Regions from separate parts of the Streptomyces sp. NPDC093109 genome, predicted to be linked through region 1. Evidence: riboswitches for the same ligand, from Rfam matches in the RefSeq annotation. Region 1 holds a riboswitch; each other region holds the start of a gene.
The links. A riboswitch is a leader RNA that binds a small molecule or an ion and turns the genes downstream of it on or off. The one in region 1 is predicted to bind cyclic di-AMP.
Positions count from the first base shown of each region.

Region 2: linked by a shared signal. The riboswitch ahead of AB0389_RS16905 (C40 family peptidase) and the one ahead of AB0389_RS34535 (LysM peptidoglycan-binding domain-containing M23 family metallopeptidase) in region 1 are both predicted to bind cyclic di-AMP.
Region 3: linked by a shared signal. The riboswitch ahead of AB0389_RS06170 (LysM peptidoglycan-binding domain-containing protein) and the one ahead of AB0389_RS34535 (LysM peptidoglycan-binding domain-containing M23 family metallopeptidase) in region 1 are both predicted to bind cyclic di-AMP.
Region 4: linked by a shared signal. The riboswitch ahead of AB0389_RS08290 (M23 family metallopeptidase) and the one ahead of AB0389_RS34535 (LysM peptidoglycan-binding domain-containing M23 family metallopeptidase) in region 1 are both predicted to bind cyclic di-AMP.

Region 1 covers NZ_JBFBEZ010000059.1:13,173-17,375, forward strand. Annotated here, with positions in the region: gene AB0389_RS34525 (STM4011 family radical SAM protein) at 1-515, shown strand, start outside; gene AB0389_RS34530 (SGNH/GDSL hydrolase family protein) at 532-1,353, opposite strand; gene AB0389_RS34535 (LysM peptidoglycan-binding domain-containing M23 family metallopeptidase) at 1,529-2,581, opposite strand; cyclic di-AMP (ydaO/yuaA leader) riboswitch at 2,585-2,749, opposite strand; gene AB0389_RS34540 (tyrosine-protein phosphatase) at 3,131-3,949, shown strand; gene AB0389_RS34545 (DUF6126 family protein) at 3,960-4,079, opposite strand; gene AB0389_RS34550 (XRE family transcriptional regulator) at 4,202-4,203, opposite strand, start outside.
Region 2 covers NZ_JBFBEZ010000015.1:115,792-119,994, forward strand. Annotated here, with positions in the region: gene AB0389_RS16905 (C40 family peptidase) at 57-1,523, opposite strand; cyclic di-AMP (ydaO/yuaA leader) riboswitch at 1,522-1,694, opposite strand; gene pcrA (DNA helicase PcrA) at 1,983-4,203, shown strand, end outside.
Region 3 covers NZ_JBFBEZ010000004.1:46,906-51,108, forward strand. Annotated here, with positions in the region: gene AB0389_RS06160 (PDR/VanB family oxidoreductase) at 1-327, opposite strand, end outside; gene AB0389_RS06165 (aromatic ring-hydroxylating dioxygenase subunit alpha) at 333-1,391, opposite strand; gene AB0389_RS06170 (LysM peptidoglycan-binding domain-containing protein) at 1,776-2,570, opposite strand; cyclic di-AMP (ydaO/yuaA leader) riboswitch at 2,575-2,767, opposite strand; gene AB0389_RS06175 (hypothetical protein) at 3,283-3,669, opposite strand; gene AB0389_RS06180 (metalloregulator ArsR/SmtB family transcription factor) at 3,969-4,203, shown strand, end outside.
Region 4 covers NZ_JBFBEZ010000006.1:17,744-21,946, reverse strand. Annotated here, with positions in the region: gene AB0389_RS08305 (hypothetical protein) at 193-342, shown strand; tRNA gene AB0389_RS08300 (tRNA-Met) at 407-480, shown strand; gene AB0389_RS08295 (PP2C family protein-serine/threonine phosphatase) at 946-2,088, shown strand; cyclic di-AMP (ydaO/yuaA leader) riboswitch at 2,304-2,458, shown strand; gene AB0389_RS08290 (M23 family metallopeptidase) at 2,470-3,546, shown strand; gene AB0389_RS08285 (aldo/keto reductase) at 3,692-4,203, shown strand, end outside.

The DNA.
Region 1 (4,203 bases):
CGTACGACCGCTTTCTGGCGAAGGCCCACGAGCTGACGGCGCTCGGCATCCGGTTCAGCGTGGGCGTCGTCGGTCTCGACGACCATCTGGAGCAGGCCCGCCGGCTCCGCGCCGAGCTGCCCGCGCACGTCTATCTCTGGGTCAACGCGGCGGACGGGCACCGCTACACGGACGAGGAGGCCGCGCGCTGGACGGATCTTGACCCGCTCTTCCCCTACAGCCGCGATCCGCACCGTTCGGCCGGGCTGCCCTGCCGCACGGGCGAGTCGGTGATCTCGGTGGACGGCGAGGGCACCGTACGGCGCTGCCACTTCGTCCCGGCCGAGCTGGGCAATCTGTACGACGGCTCCTACCGGCGGGCCCTCGCGCCGCGGGCCTGCCCGCTCGCGGTCTGCGACTGCCACATCGGCTATGTCCATCTGGAGACGCTGCCGCTGTACGACGTCTTCGCGGGCGGTGTCCTGGAGCGGATACCGGCCGGGCCTCTCCCGGCGCGGGTCCCGGCGGGCGGGTAGCGCCGGGACCCGGTGCTCACGGGAGCGGCAGGAGATCGGGCCGCTTCGCCTCGACGTGGTCGCCCGAGGACTCACCGCGCAGCCTGCGCCCGATCCAGGGGACCAGGTACTCACGTGCCCAGTGGATGTCGTCGCGCCGTTCCTCCAGGGTGCCGCGCGGCGGCAGCGGCGGCCACGGCTGGTCCGGGTCCGCGGGCACCTCGAAGCCGAGCACCTGAGCGGCGCGCAGCGCGACCCTGGTGTGTCCCTCGGGCGACAGATGGAGCCGGTCGCCGTCCCAGGCCCGCCTGTCCTGGACGGTCTTGAGGGACCACAGGTCGAGTACGGGACAGCCGTAGCGGTCCGCGATGGCCCGCGTATGGGCGTTGAACGTGGCGATCTTGCCGCGCAGATGGCGCAGTACGGGGACGCCACGGGTGTCGAAGCCGGTGGTCAGCAGGACGGTGCCGACGGATCCTGTCAGGTCGGCGACGGCCCGCTCGAAGCGCTCGGCGACATCGTCGGGGTCGCTGCCGGGCCGGAGGATGTCGTTCCCGCCCGCGCAGAAGGTCACCAGGTCCGGGGCGAGTTCCCGCGCCCGGGGTATCTGCTCCTCCGCGACCTGGTCCAGGAGCCGGCCGCGTACGGCGAGATTGGCGTAGCGGAAGTCCCCGTGCGCGGTGTCGGCCGTCGCGCCGGAGTCCGGGAGCTGGTCGGCGAGCAGGACCGCCAACCGGTCCGCCCATCCGACGAACTGCCCGTCGGGGCCCGGATCTCCCACGCCCTCCGTGAAGCTGTCGCCGATCGCCGCGTACGACCCGAATCCGCTGTTTCCTGTTGTTCTCGAATCGTCTGCCACAGCGGTCCATCTTCCACCCGGCGTTGTGACCTACGCGACCGTAAGGAGGGGTTGACCGTGGGTGAGAAATACCATCCGTCAAGTTTCGCCCAACCGGGAATAGCCGGAGAACGGTGGTCGCCCGGCACCGGAGTGCCGGGCGACCACCGCGCGTCCGCCGCGGTCCGGAGCGGGTTCAGACCGTGACGCCCTGCGAGCGGAGGTAGGCCACCGGGTCGATGTCCGAGCCGTAGTCGGGGCCTGTGCGGATCTCGAAGTGCAGGTGGGGGCCCGTGACATTGCCGGTGGCGCCGGAGACGCCTATCTGCTGCCCCACGTCCACGCTCTGGCCGTTGGAGACGGACAGCGCCGACAGGTGGGCGTACTGGGAGTACTTGCCGTCGCTGTGCCGGATGACGACCTGGTTGCCGTACGAGCCGCCCCAGCCGGCCGAGACGACGGTGCCCGCGCCGACCGCCTTGACGGTGGAGCCCGCGGAGGCGAGGAAGTCCACACCGGTGTGGTAGCCACTGGACCAGCTGCCGCCCGACGCGCGGTACGACGTGCCGATCGGCGCGTCGACGGGCTTGAGGAAGCCCGAACCGGTGGTCTGCGTAGCCGTGTTGGGCGCCGCGCTGCCGGAGGCGGTGGACGACCCCGCGTCCGACGAGGCGGACTTGGACGACGCGGACTTCGACGACGCGGTGCCGGAGGCCTTCGCCGGAGCCTCGGCCCGGGGCGCGGACGCGGCCGGCGCGGAGGAGGTACGGGACGGGGCGGCCGACGTACGGGACGGCGCGGCCGACGCCGCCTTCGTGCCGAGCGTCAGCTTCAGCCCGGGGTGGATCAGACCGGGGTCGGCGCCGATCGCCCGGCGGTTGTCCTCGTACAGCTTCTGCCAGCCGCCCTGGACCCGCTGCTCGACCGCGATCTTCGAGAGATAGTCGCCGGAGACCACGGAGTAGGTGCGGGCCGCCGTCCTGGTGCCGATCCGGGTGGCGGCGGTCCCCTGCGGAGCGGCCGACACCGAAGCCGAAGCCGACGCCGATGCCGCCGACGTGGTACGCACCGTGTCGGCCGCGGCGGGAGCCGCCTGAGGAGCGACGGCGGGCGCGGCCTGCCCGGCGGCGTGCGCGCCGGTGGCGGCGATGAGCGGCAGCGCGATGGCGGCGCCGCCCGTGCCTGCGGCGATGAAGCGGCGCGAGAGCGGATTGTTCTTCGGTCGGCGGTGCTTACCCTTCGCGGGCATGTGCGTTCCTCTCCGGCGCCGTACGAGGTGAGCTGTCGGGTTCGGGCTGGAGCTGCCCGGCCGCGCGTGGTGCGCGGCTTCACCCCGAGCCGGTCCGGAACACCCGGATCGGCGTACTGCCTGGGTCCCCCGCTCCTGCCACACGTGAAGGGTTCGGGTGTGGGTCTCCGGGCAGTGGCAGGATTCGGCGTTCCACCCGGATTGAGGGTGAACGTAGGCGAGTCGGACGTCCGGTACAAGCAGTTGTTTTCAGCCGCAGGAGGTGACTGGAATATCGCCACGCACCACCCGTCACCCTGCGTCGATGACCGATCTTCGATTCCCCCATGGGGTTGGCTTTACCTTCGGCGACGCCGCCACGGAACGTCACCGCTATGATTCCGCTCACGGCCCGCACCCCATCTCCCCCATTAACAGGGCACTTTGGCTGCAATCCCCCATTACGGACAGATCCCCCGCGGCCACCTCCTCGGCTCCGAACCCATGTCGTATCGTCAGGAGACGACCTCGTCGGCGAGCCGCGCCGACGGCAGACACGGAGGAGCCGCCGTGACGCAGCAGCTGCCGCAAGTCCCGTCGACAGAGCCCGAACTGTCCGGTGTGCGCAACTTCCGTGACGTGGGCGGCCTGCCGACCACGGACGGCCGGCGCGTACGCGGCGGCACACTCTTCCGCAGCGGCCACCTCGCCCACGCCACCGACGCCGACGCGGCCTTCCTCACCGGCCTCGGGTTGCACACGGTCTTCGACTTCCGCAACTCCGCCGACATGAAACTGGACGGCGAGGACGTGGCACTGCCCGGCGTCCGGCAGGTGAACATCCCGCTCTCCGACCCGGCCGACGGCGCCGAGTTCTGGCGGATGGTGCGGGACGGCGATCTCGGTCAGCTGCGCTCGCTCCTCTCGGACGACAGGGGGGCGGCCCGGATGATCGGCTCGTACCGGACGATCATCACGGAGCGCACCACCGAGCACAGCCGGGTGCTGCACGCACTCGCCGAGGACAGCGTCCCGGCGCTGATGCACTGCGCGGCGGGCAAGGACCGCGCTGGGCTCTCCGTCGCGGTCGCCCTGCTCGCGGTCGGGGTCGAGCCCGACGCGATCGAGGCCGACTACCTCAAGTCGAACGATCCGCACCGCCGCTACCGGGTCCGCCGCGGCGACGGCTCGGCGGCCGAGGAGTCCGCCGAGGTGATGGAGCTGCTCAGCCCGCTCTTCGACGCGCGCCCCGCCTACCTGGCGGCGGCCTTCGAGAGCATCACGAACACCTGGGGCACCACCGACCGCTATCTCTCCGAGGGGCTCGGACTCGCCCCCGAGACCCGCGACCGGCTGCGCGACCGGCTCCTCGACGACGGCAACGGCTGACGCCGCACGGTTATCCCTTGCCGCCCATCTCGAAGAGCAGGTAGAGGAACGCGGCGAAGAGATGGCCCGCCACCAGATAGGCGAAGAGCCGGATGACCAGCCCCCGGGGGAACTTCTTCTCCTCGTCCATGATCCGTTCCGGCCGGGCCGCGGGTCCGGCCGCGGGTCCGGCCGCGACGGCGGGGGCCCCGGGATCGGCGGCGGGTACGGGCTTCTCTGTCTCCGGCATGGCGGCGGGCCTCTCTCGGCGGGTC
Region 2 (4,203 bases), on a different contig from region 1:
CCGGACCCGACCGGCGTGGATATCGCCGCCGGTCGGGTCCGTGCGTGGACCGCCGGTCAGGCCGGGCGGACGCTGCCGAAGATCGGCAGGTAGTAGATCGACTCCTCGCGGACGTTCGCGCCCGGCTTGGGCGCGTGGATCATCATGCCGTCACCGATGTAGATGCCCGCGTGGCTGACGTCGTCGTAGAAGAAGACGAGATCACCGGGGAGGAGATCGTCCGTCGCGACGCGGGTGCCGGTGTTGACCTGATCCCAGGTGGTGCGCGGCAGCTCGACGCCGGCCACCTTCCAGGCGGCCTGGGTCAGGCCCGAGCTGTCGTACGAACTGGGGCCCGAGGCGCCCCACACGTACGGCTTGCCGATCTGGGCGCGGGCGAAGGCGAGGACCTTCGCCGCCTTGGTGGCGTAGCTGTTGCCGGGCGCGGCGGCCGTACCCGTACCCGTACCCGTCGTGCCCGCGGTGGCGACCACGTCCGCGTCCGCGCCGGCGCCGGCGCCCGGGTCCGTGCTCGTGCCCGCGGCCGTGACCCGGCCCGTGACCGCGCCCGCGGCGGCGATCGCGTCCGGCCGGCCCTGCTGCTCCTGACGCTCCTGACGCTCCTGGCGCTCCCACTCGGCGGCCTCCGCGGCGGCGCGCGCCTCGGCTGCCGCCTGGGCCTGGGCACGGGCCTGGACCTGGGCCTCGATCTGCGCCTGGGCCTGCGCCTGAGCCTGTGCCTGGGCCTGTGTCTCCGCCCGGCGGCGGGCTTCTTCCTCTTCCTGTTCGCGCTCCTGCTTCAGGCGCTCCAGCGCGGCCAGCCGCGCCTGCTCACCCGATGTCGCCTTCGACAGCAGGGCACGCGCGTCGGCCAGCTTCTTCTGGACGGTTTCCTTGTTGTTCCGCAGGGACGACTGCGGGTCGGACTGTGCGTCGTCCTGCGGGTCCTGCGGGTTGTCCTGCGGGTCGGCCGATTCCTCCGGGCCGGCCACGGATTGAGCGGGCTGCGCGGGCGGCGCGGGCTGCGCGGGCGGCGCGGGCGGTACGTTCGGTACGGCCGGTATGACCGGAGCGACCCGCGGCACCGGCGGCTGGGTCGGCCGCGGCGGCGCGCTCTGCTGGGGACGCCCGGCGGTCCGGTCCGCGGTCCGGTCCGTGAACATCAGCGTGCCGGCCGGGGCGGGGCCGCCGTCCCGGAACTGCGCGGGGGACTGGGGACTGAGCGTACGGCGGGCCTCGTTCAGCTTGTCGGCGCCCTTGACGACGTTGTCGCGCACCCGGTCGACGGTGCGCTTCTCCTTCGTCGTACTGGGCTTCGGCTTGCTGAACTGCTGGGTGGCGCCGCCGGCTTGGCGGTACAGGTCGTTGACCTTCTTCTGTACCTCTTCGACCGAGGGGTTCGGCTCGGCGGGCGCGGCGCCCGCGCTCTGCGTCGACAGCAGCGTGACCGAGGCGATGGCGGCCGTAGTGACCCCGACGGCGGGGGAGTTGGTGCCTACGCCGCTACGGTTGCGCGACTTGCGATGCGACGCCAAGGTCGGCATCTCCTTCCGTGGACCGCCTACCGGGTTAGCTGTCGGGTTCGGGCGGAACGGAAGGCTGCCCTACGGGCCTGGTGTACGGCGGACGTACGGCCCGATTCACCCCGGTGATGCAGAGTGGGTCCCCGGTTCCGGACCTCCTTGGGAGGAGGCCGAATTCGGCGTGGGCCGCCCGCTTGGCGTGGATCGCCAGGGGGTTACGGGCTGCCTGATCGAGCACGCTAGCCAAGTTGTGCTGCTGATGTGAAGGTGGATGGTCGATATGCCCGGAACATTTTCGTGACCATTTGCTGGAGTGAGGTGCGAGCGGCGTCAATGGAGGGTATAGCGTCACGCTTGGTAGTTACCCGGTCGCGTGGCGGCGAATGTGACGAGGGGCGCGGACCGAATGCGGAGACGGGCGCGGACCGAATCGGAAGACGGGCGCGGACTGTCAGTGTGGCCGCCTAGACTCGGAAAGCGATGAGCAGCCTCTTTGACGACAGTTTCCTGGCGGATCTCCAGCCCTCCGGCGACGCGCACCCGCCGCCGCCCGAGGAGGAGGACGAGCACGCCCCCGAGCAGGTGCCCGACGACCTGTTCGGCGGCGTGTTCGACGCGCCGCCGCCGCGCGACCCGTACCACCGCGGCGGCAGTCCGCGCTCGGTCGTGGACCCCGCCGCGCTGCTGGAGGGGCTGAACGACGAGCAGCGCGCCGCCGTCGTGCACACCGGCACGCCGCTGCTCATCGTGGCCGGCGCCGGATCCGGCAAGACGCGGGTCCTCACGCACCGGATCGCGCATCTGCTGGGCAGCCGCGGTGTCCACCCCGGCCAGATACTGGCGATCACCTTCACCAACAAGGCCGCGGGCGAGATGAAGGAGCGGGTCGGCGACCTCGTCGGCGCGCGCGCCAACGCCATGTGGGTGCTGACGTTCCACAGCGCCTGTGTGCGGATCCTGCGCCGGGAATCGAAGCGGCTCGGCTTCACCTCGTCGTTCTCGATCTACGACGCGGCCGACTCCAAGCGGCTGATGGCGCTGGTCTGCCGTGATCTCGATCTCGACCCCAAGCGCTATCCGCCCAAGGCGTTCAGCGCCAAGATCTCGAACCTGAAGAACGAGCTGATCGACGAGGAGACCTTCGCCGGCCAGGCCGCTGACGGCTTCGAGAAGACGCTCGCCGAGGCGTACCGGATGTACCAGGGCCGGCTGCGCGAGGCCAACGCCCTGGACTTCGACGACATCATCATGACCACCGTCCATCTGCTCCAGGCGTTCCCCGACGTCGCCGAGCACTACCGGCTCCGCTTCCGCCACGTCCTGGTGGACGAGTACCAGGACACCAACCACGCGCAGTACACACTCGTACGCGAGCTGGTGGGCCCCTCGGGCGAGGGGCACGACCCGGCCGAGCTGTGCGTCGTCGGCGACGCCGACCAGTCGATCTACGCGTTCCGGGGCGCCACGATCCGCAACATCCTCCAGTTCGAGGAGGACTACCCGGACGCGACGACGATCCTGCTGGAGCAGAACTACCGCTCCACACAGACGATCCTCAGCGCCGCCAACGCGGTCATCGAGCGCAACGAGAGCCGCCGCCCGAAGAACCTGTGGACGAACGCGGGCGCCGGCGCGCAGATCACCGGGTACGTCGCCGACACGGAGCACGACGAGGCGCAGTTCGTCGCGGAGGAGATCGACCGGCTGACGGACGCGGGCGACGCCAAGGCGGGCGACGTCGCCGTCTTCTACCGGACGAACGCGCAGTCGCGTGTCTTCGAGGAGATCTTCATCCGGGTCGGCCTGCCGTACAAGGTCGTCGGCGGGGTGCGCTTCTACGAGCGCAAGGAAGTCCGCGATGTGCTGGCCTACCTGCGGGTTCTGGCCAATCCGGAGGACAACGTACCGCTGCGCAGGATCCTCAATGTGCCCAAGCGCGGCATCGGGGACCGGGCGGAGGCGATGATCGACGCGCTCGCCCTCCGGGAGAAGATCACGTTCCCGCAGGCGCTGCGGCGGGTGGACGAGGCGTACGGGATGGCGGCGCGCTCCGCCAACGCCGTCAAGCGCTTCAACACGCTGATGGAGGACCTGCGCACGATCGTCGAGTCGGGCGCCGGGCCCGCGACGGTCCTGGAGGCCGTGCTCGAACGGACCGGGTATCTGGCCGAGCTGCAGGCGTCGACCGACCCGCAGGACGAGACCCGGATCGAGAACCTTCAGGAACTGGCCGCCGTGGCGCTCGAATTCGAGCAGGAACGCGGCCAGGCGGCGGGCGGCGAGGGCGAGGGCGAAGGGGAGACGGCCGACACGGACGACACCCCCGCTGTCGCGGCCACTCCGACCCTCGCCGAGTTCCTGGAGAAGGTCGCGCTCGTCGCGGACTCCGACCAGATCCCCGACGAGGACGAGGACGGCTCCGGGGTCATCACGCTGATGACGCTGCACACGGCCAAGGGGCTTGAGTTCCCCGTGGTGTTCCTGACCGGCATGGAGGACGGCGTCTTCCCGCACATGCGTTCCCTCGGCCAGACGAAGGAGCTGGAGGAGGAGCGGCGCCTCGCATACGTCGGCATCACGCGCGCGCGGGAACGGCTCTATCTGACGCGGTCGTCGATGCGCAGCGCCTGGGGGCAGCCCTCGTACAACCCGCCGTCGCGGTTCCTGGAGGAGATCCCGGGACAGCATCTGGAGTGGAAGC
Region 3 (4,203 bases), on a different contig from region 1:
CACCAGCGGGAAGAGGTTGCGCGGCGCGGAGACACGGAGCCGCCGGCCCACCGTGATCTCCCGGTGCAGGGCCAGGGAACCGCCACGTCCCGTGTCCTCCCGGTGTACGCAGATGAGGTAACGGTCCTTCTCCCGGGGCGAGTTGCAGAGCGAGTACGGGCGGATGAGCGCCGGGCCGCCGTCCGCCCGGTCGAGGTGTACGTCGATGTGCGCGCCGGCGTCGAAGGGCGGCAACGTACCGGTGACGGGGCGGAGTTCGTAGCTGCGGCTGGTGGCGGAGGCCAGGGTGACGGCGTGGACGATGACATCGAGGGTCTGCACGGCCATGGCTCCTACGCGGTGAAGAAGTGGCTCAGGCCCATGTCGCGCAGCCCGCGCCGGTAGGCGATGGAGCTGCGGTCGGCGGGGATGTGCACTTCGAGCCGGGGGTCCAGGGGCAGGTTCTCAGGTTTCTGCACCTCGACGATGGCACGGTCCTCCTCGAACACCTTCCGGTTGAAGTCGTACACGTCCTGGACCGGCCCGTCGGTGTCGAAGTCGCGGGCGATCGGGGCGAACATCCGGGTCTTCCTGGCCGAGACGGGGGAGGCCGCGTTCATGATGTTGAGGCGTCCGCCGCCGGGGAAGTGCACCACGAGGGTGGCGGTGAAAGGCAGATGGACGTCGAAGTGGCGCAGCCACTGGAAGTCCGGCGGGGCCTGCGGGCCGCCGCGCGCGTAGTTGCTGACCGTGCTCCAGTAGTCGACGGAGAAGCCGCGGTCGTGGCGGACCGGGGAGTAGTCGGGGACAGCGGTGTTGTCGGGGTCGCCGAAGGAGTCGAGATGGACGAAGCCGAAGTGGGCGACGTCGAGGAACCCTTCGAGCTGGCGGCCCGCGAACGCGGCGATGTCGATGCTGGGGCAGGTGATCCGCTGGAACCCCTCGTCGTCCCAGTGGGCCATGCGCGGTACGGGCGCCACGGCCGCCGGGTCCCGCCGCTCCTCGTCGGTCGGCCGCAGACACGTCCACACCAGTCCGTACCGCTCGACGACGGGGAAGGTCCGCAGGTTCAGCCGGGCGGGGATCTTCGCTGCGGGGTGCGCCGGTACGTCCGTACACCTGCCGCCCGCGCCGAAGCGCAGGCCGTGGTAGGCGCAGGTGATGCCCGCGCCGTCGCCGCCGCCGAGGCTGAGCGGGACACCGCGGTGCGGGCAGATGTCGTGGGCGACGACGGCCTCGCCGTCCACCCGGTAGGCCACGAGCGTCTCGTCCAGCAGCCGTACGGCCACGGGCCGGCCGCCGACCTCGCGGGAGAGCGCGACGGGGTACCAGTGGCGGGCCAGGATCGCCCAGTCACCGGGGTCGAAGGTGCACTCCCTGGGCAGGGCGGGAGGGGGTACGACGGTGGTCATGGTGAGGTCCTTCTGCGCATACGTCCCCGCCGGAGGGGACGGAGGGAGGGAGCTGGAGGGCTACGGGCCGCGTGTCGCTCAGCCGCGGGCGGCGGCGGAGCGGAGCGGCACACCGTGGGCCACACGCCCCCGCGTCCAGGCCGACTGGTGGACACGGCTGCGGAGGTCCGCCGGACGTGCGCTGCTGAGGCTCATACCGGCTCCCTTCCGTCTCGTATGCGTGGAGAGAGAGTGACGTACCGAAATTTCCCGGTCGTTCCGTGATCGTTTCCGGCCTGTTGCCTGCTCCGCATGGTGCGAGAAGGGGCACGAACGGCCGCCGGCCCCACCCGTCCGCGCCGAGGCGGGGCAGGTGGGGCCGGTGTTGTGCCGGGCGCGGGTCCGTCAGTAGGGACCGTTGACGTTGTCGATCGAGCCGTACCGGGCGGCGGCGTAGTTGCACGCGGCGGTGATGTTGGCGACCGGGTCGTAGCTGTTCAGGGACGTACCGGGCACGTGGTACGTCTGGAACGTGGGGTCGATGACCTGGAGGAGCCCCTTGGAGGGGATGCCGTTCTGGGCGTTGATGTCCCAGTTGTTGATGGCCATCGGGTTGCCCGAGGACTCACGCATGATGTTGCGGTAGATGCCGTTGTAGCTGCCGGGGATACCGCGCGCGGCCATGATGTCCAGGGACTCCCGGATCCAGCCGTCCAGGTTGTTGCTGTACGACTTCAGGGCCGCGGGAGCGGCGGTGACGGTCTTGGCGGCCGTCTTGGTGGCCGTCTTCGGCGCGGCCTTCGGGGCGGCCTTCACCGTGGCCTTGGCGGCCGTACCGAGCTTCAGCGTGAGGCCGGGGCGGATGTGGGACGGGTTGGTCCCGATGGCCCCGCGGTTGTCCGCGTACAGCTTCTTCCAGCCGCCGCTGAGCGAGTGCGCCTTCGCGATCTTGGAGAGCGAGTCGCCCAGGACCACGGAGTAGGTGGTGGGGACGGCCTTCACCGCGTTGTCGGAGGCCTGGGGCACCGAGGCCGCCGGGGCGGTGACGGGCGCGGCCTGGGCGGTGGTGGCGGCGAGCAGGGGCAGGGCCAGTACGGCACCCCCCGCGCTCACGGCGACGGCGCCACGGGCGAGCGGGTTCGTTCTGGGGCGGCGGTGCTTCGCCTTGTGCTTCGCCCTGACGACAGCCTTTGCGAACATGACGCGTTCCTCTCCGTCGCCTGCGAGGTGAGCTGTCGGGTTCGGGCAGGAGATGCCCGGTCACGCGGTGTACACGAGACTTCACCCCAAGCCGGTCCGTACACGGACCGGCGACTTACCTGGGTCCCCCGCTCCTGCCGTACATGAGTGGGTTGGTGGGTTGACCGGACAGCGGCAGGATTCGGCGTTCCATCCGGAGTGACGTGAACTTAAGCGAGAACAGCGGAACCGAACAAGTCCGGAATTCAATGCGCTCTCCGGCGCGGAAAGATCAAATCCCGCAATTCCCGCCGGGCGTACGAAATACGCGCCCTCCCGGCCGCCACACCCACCCCGCCACCGTGATGCACGTCACCCCCGTAGGGCGAACATAAAAGGACAAGACACCCAAATATCACCCATACAACCCGGGCGGCGAGGCACCGAAGGGCGCGGTCGGAGCACCTGACCGCACATCAAAAACGCACCGGGCACGTAATTCGCCGAGGAATTCACCAACACCCCTTCCGGTCGAGTGGCGTTGCCTTCGGAGAACCGCGCCGGGATACCGAGCGAGCGTGTTCCGAATACGCGTCAGAAACCGGACGTGCTCGGCCATCAGGACCGGCCGGGTGCGGATCGCGGGGGACGGAACGGTATACGGAAACAGAAACGGGAGCGGGGCCGACGTGCGGCCCCGCTCCCGTGTTCCTGGCGCCCGGTACTCCCGGTACTAGACCAGCGCGGGCTCCGGCTCCAGCTCGGACTCCGTCTCGGGCTTCGGCTCCGCCTTGGACGGCGCCTTGGCCTTCGCCGGGGTCACGGCGGCGGGGGCGGTCTCCGGGGATTCCGCGGTCTCCTCGGAGCCGTCGCCGTCGACCTCGATGAGGTCGAGGTGCCCGCGGATCGTCTCCACCGGCAGTCCGAGCTCGTCGGCGGCGTTCTGCTCGCTGCCGAAGACCTCGACCGCCTCCGCCACGGCCTCGGCCAGCTCCACCTTGGCCTTGCGCAGCTTGGCCTCGGCCTTGTCGATCGTGTCGACGACGGCCAGCTGGCGCCGCTGCTTCTCCTGGAGCTTCTGCTTGCGGGACGGGCTCTTCTCGGGGGTTTGCGAAGTCATGGCCAAGATCATAAACCGACCGTCGGCCAGGCCCGAAATCCCCAACCGGCGTCCGCGAGAGGGCTGTTCCCCGGCCGGACGGGAGCGCGCCAGGGGCACCATGATCCCGTACCGCCAGCCCGGGACCGGCGCGTATGGCAGTGTTGTCCCGGTCGGTCCAGAGCCGCCGGACGAGCGGGATACGGCGAGGACGACCCCGGGGCAGTGAGTCCCGGGTGGGAGCGGCACCGGCCCCCGGTGTCCGAGCGACGGCGAGCGACCGGTCCCACGGCCGGCCGCAGCAGTGCGGAGGCAAGTCGGTGAGCGCGCCGCTCTACCAGCTGAAGGCGGAGTTCTTCAAGACGCTCGGGCATCCGGTACGGATCCGGGTGCTTGAGCTGCTGAGCGAGCGCGAGCACGCGGTCGCGGAGATGCTGCCGGAGGTAGGGGTCGAGCCCGCCCATCTGTCACAGCAGCTGGCCGTCCTGCGCCGGGCGAATCTGGTGGTCACCCGCCGCGAGGGCTCCGTCGTCCACTACTCGCTGGCCAGCCCCC
Region 4 (4,203 bases), on a different contig from region 1:
GAACGGGTGAGGCCGCGCCGGGGGAAAACCCTCCGCCGATTGTCAGTGGCTGCCCGTAACCTTGCTTCCATGTTCGTTTCCTCAACCACTTCTTCATCAGTTGCCCGCGATTCTTTACACCGTGCCCGTGTCCGTGCCGCCTGTCAGGCCGCGCAGGCCGCGCATGTCCCGCCTGTGCGGTCCGTACGGTCCGTGCGGACCGCCGCTGTGGTCAATGACGAGATCCGCGCCCTGTGGACGCGCTCCGGCGGCCGGCTGCGCCCCGCCGACCAGGAGCGTTACCAGCGGTTGCTGGTGGAGTGGGCCGCCGCGGTGCGGGCCGATGTGGTTGAGGCGGCCTGAGGTGGGAGTGGTCACGGGAGTGGTCATGAGGGCCCGCCGGATGCCGTAGAGTTGTCTTCAACGGCGCGGGGTGGAGCAGCTCGGTAGCTCGCTGGGCTCATAACCCAGAGGTCGCAGGTTCAAATCCTGTCCCCGCTACTGGATGGAAACGAAGGCCCGGATTCACTAAGAATCCGGGCCTTCGTCGTGTGCGCACGCACACGTACGCGCTCCCGAGCCGACAAATCATTCGATGATCAATATTCCATACCAGCCTATGACAAGTAACGTGAAGGGTACGGCTGTGCTTGTCCGGGACCCGGAAACCGTCCCGTAGCCCACTCGGCCGAGGGTGAGTCGCCCGCCCGCGCGGCAGCGGCCAGCCTGGGTGGAGCGAGGAGCCGTCCGCAGCCGCGAGCGGACCCGGGCGAGGAGACCATGGTGGTGGGGAAGCTGAGGAGGCTCGGACGACGCACCGGCGGCAGTGGGCGGCGCTCCACCGGCGGTACGGGGTTCTGGGCTGCCGAGGGCACCGGTTTCTGGGGCTCCGGCGATCCGGGCCACGACCACCCGCACACCGGCCGCGGCGGCATCCGCGGTGGCCGGACCCGGGCCGGTCACCGGATGGTGGCGCTGATGCCTGCGCTGGTGATTATTTTCGGCGTGATCCTCGACGTCACCACGCCGACGCAGGTGACGGCCGCACCGCTCCTCGCCGCCGCGCCGCTGGTCGCCGCGCCTTTCTACCCGATGGTCGGCACGTCCCTGGTCGCCTTGGTCGCGGTCGCCGCCGAGGTGGGGCTGCGTATCAGTTCCTCGACACTGATCACCCTGACGTCGCTGAGCGAGTTGCTGACCGTGCTGGTCGCCTCACTGCTCGCGATTTACATCACCGGCATCGTCAGACGCAGCGGTGAGCAGCTCGCCTCCGCCCGCGTCATCGCCGAGACCGCCCAGCGCGCCGTGCTGCCCAGACCCGCCGAGCGGATCGGGGGGCTGCGTATCGCCGCGCGGTACGAGGCCGCGCAGGAGGGGGCGTTCATCGGCGGGGACCTCTTCGCCGTGCAGGACACGCCGTTCGGGGTGCGGCTGGTCGTCGGGGACGTACGGGGGAAGGGGCTGGAGGCCGTCGAGGCGGTGGCCGTGCTCATCGGGGCGTTCCGGGAGGCCGCCGAGCAGGAGTCGTCGCTCGAAGGGGTCGCGCAGCGGCTGGAGCGGGCGCTGCTGCGGGAGGGGACGCGCCGGGCGGGGGTCGATGTCTTCGAGGGGTTCACCACCGCCGTACTGGCCGAGATCCCGCAGGGCGAGGACGTGGTGCGGCTGCTCAACCGGGGCCATCCCGAGCCGCTGATGATGTGCGGGGACGGTTCCGTGCTGATGCTGGCCCCGGGCGATCCCGCGCTGCCCCTGGGGATGAGCGAGCTGGGTGCGTGGCCGGACCGCGCCGAGCCGAACCCGTACCCCGACGGCGCGATGCTGCTCTTCTACACGGACGGGCTCACCGAGGCGCGCGACGGCCGGGGCGTCTTCTACCGGCCGCGCGAGCGGCTCGACGGGCGGACCTTCGAGGGGCCCGACGAGCTGCTCCAGGCGCTGATCGACGACGTACGGGTGCATACGGGCGGCGGCAGCCAGGACGACATGGCGCTGCTGGCGGTGAGCCGGCCGGTCCTGGGGGCCGCGCCCGGGTTCACGCCGGAATCCGCACCGGGGGCCGCGTCCGGATCGGAATCCGCGCGTCCCGGGGCCGAAGGACACGAGGGGTGATCGGGGCGTACCCCTCCGCATAACAGCTGACACACCGTCAGAAACACATAACCTCCCAATCTCCGGTCAACTCGCCCGGGTGCGCGCTCTTGTGTCCGGGTGTGTCCGTTGCGAACTCGTTAACGATCATCAGGAACGGCTTGGAATAAACCCCTGGTCTCTATTAACGTTCGATAACGCAGCGCGGTTGTCCCAGCCGTCGCCAGAGATGGCACCGCGCGCACGCGCCGAATCCCGCAAGGGAACCGGGGAACCACACATTGGGGTGAATCGGGAACTTTCGCTGCCTTGCGCGGACAGCGGAAACCCGTAGGAGACCTTCCTGCTCCGAACCCGTCAGCTAACCCGGTAGGCGAGAAGGAAGGAAAGGAGCGCGCCTCAGTGGCGTCCAACAAGCCTGCCTCCGAAGGTTCCGTAGCGACCGCCGCCCCCGCCGAGCCCTACCGGTTCGGCCGCGGCGAGGGCAACGAGCCGGAGCGCACCTGGGGGGAGTGGAATCCCACCGAGGAGACCGTCCGACCCCCCGTACGCGGCAGGCACCGGGTCACCAAGCAGCGCGGGCTCGCCCGCAGCTCCACGGTCCTCGGCGTGGGCGTCATCGCCGCCGTCGGCGCCGGTGGCATCGCCACCGCGCAGGACAAGCCGGCCGTCTCCATATCCCTGCCCGACGTCATCGCGGACAATCTCCCGGACGGCAAGTCCCTGCCGGGGATCGGCTCTTCGGGCACGGGCACGGCGGACAAGAAGAGCGAGGTCGCCGAGGCTCTCGCGCAGGCCCCCCTCTCCACCGCCGGACTCACGGTCGCGGACGCCGAGCAGGGCGCCACCGACGCGGGCGAGGCGCTCCGCGCACGGATCCTCCAGCAGGCCGAGCAGCAGCAGGCCGAGGCGGCTGCCGAGCAGCGCGCCGCCGCCGAGGCCGCCGCGGTCCAGCAGGCCGCCTCCGCGGCCAAGAAGCAGCAGACCCAGGCCGAGAAGGACGCGGCGGAGAAGAAGGCGGAGGCCGAGGCCGCCGCCAAGGCCAAGGCGGAGCAGGAGCGCATCGCCAAGCTGGCCGCCAGCTTCTCCCTCCCCACCTCCTCGTACACGATCACCTCCACCTTCGGCCAGGCCGGCTCGCTCTGGTCCTCCGGCCACCACACCGGCCTCGACTTCGCGGCGCCGACGGGCACGCCGGTCAAGGCCGTGCACAGCGGTACGGTCAAGTCGGCGGGCTGGTCGGGCTCGTACGGTTACCGCACCGTGCTGGAGCTGGATGACGGCACGGAGGTCTGGTACGCCCACCAGTCCTCGATGACCGTCAGCGTCGGCCAGAAGGTCGCCACCGGCGATGTCATCGGCCGCGTCGGCGCGACCGGCAACGTGACCGGCCCGCACCTCCACCTGGAGGTCCACACGGCGGGCGGCACCGGCATCGACCCGATGAGCTGGCTCCAGAGCCGGGGCATCAACCCCTGACGTTTCCCGTCCGGTCGGGACGGAGAGCCGGGGCCCGCGCGGTATGCGCGGGCCCCGGCTTTTCTGCGGCGGGCCGTTCACCCGACCGGCCCCGCCGGGCCGGTTCCGGGGAGTAGGAAGATCCCGTTCCGCGCAGAGATGCCGTATGACTGAACTGCGTACGCTCGGAACATCCGACCTCAAGGTCTTCCCCCTCAACCTCGGCGGCAACGTCTTCGGCTGGACCGCCGACGAGGCGGAGTCCTTCGCCGTCCTCGACGCCTACGCCGCCGCGGGCGGGAACTTCGTCGACACCGCCGACACGTACACCTCCTGGATCCCGGGGCACGTGGGCGGCGAGTCCGAGACCGTCATCGGCAAGTGGCTCGCCGCGCGCCGCAACCGGCCGGACGTGGTCATCGCCACGAAGGTCGGCGCGCACCCCCGGTACAAGGGGCTGGCCGCGGCCAATATCCGGGCCGCCGCCGAGGCGTCGCTGGTCCGGCTGGGGACGGACTACATCGACCTCTACTACACGCACTTCGACGACGAGACCGTCGGCGTCGAGGAGATCATCACCGCTCTCGACCGCCTGGTGAAGGAGGGGAAGGTACGCGCGATCGCCGCGTCCAACATCAGCGCGGAGCGGCTGAACGCCTCGCTCGCGTTCTCGGAGCG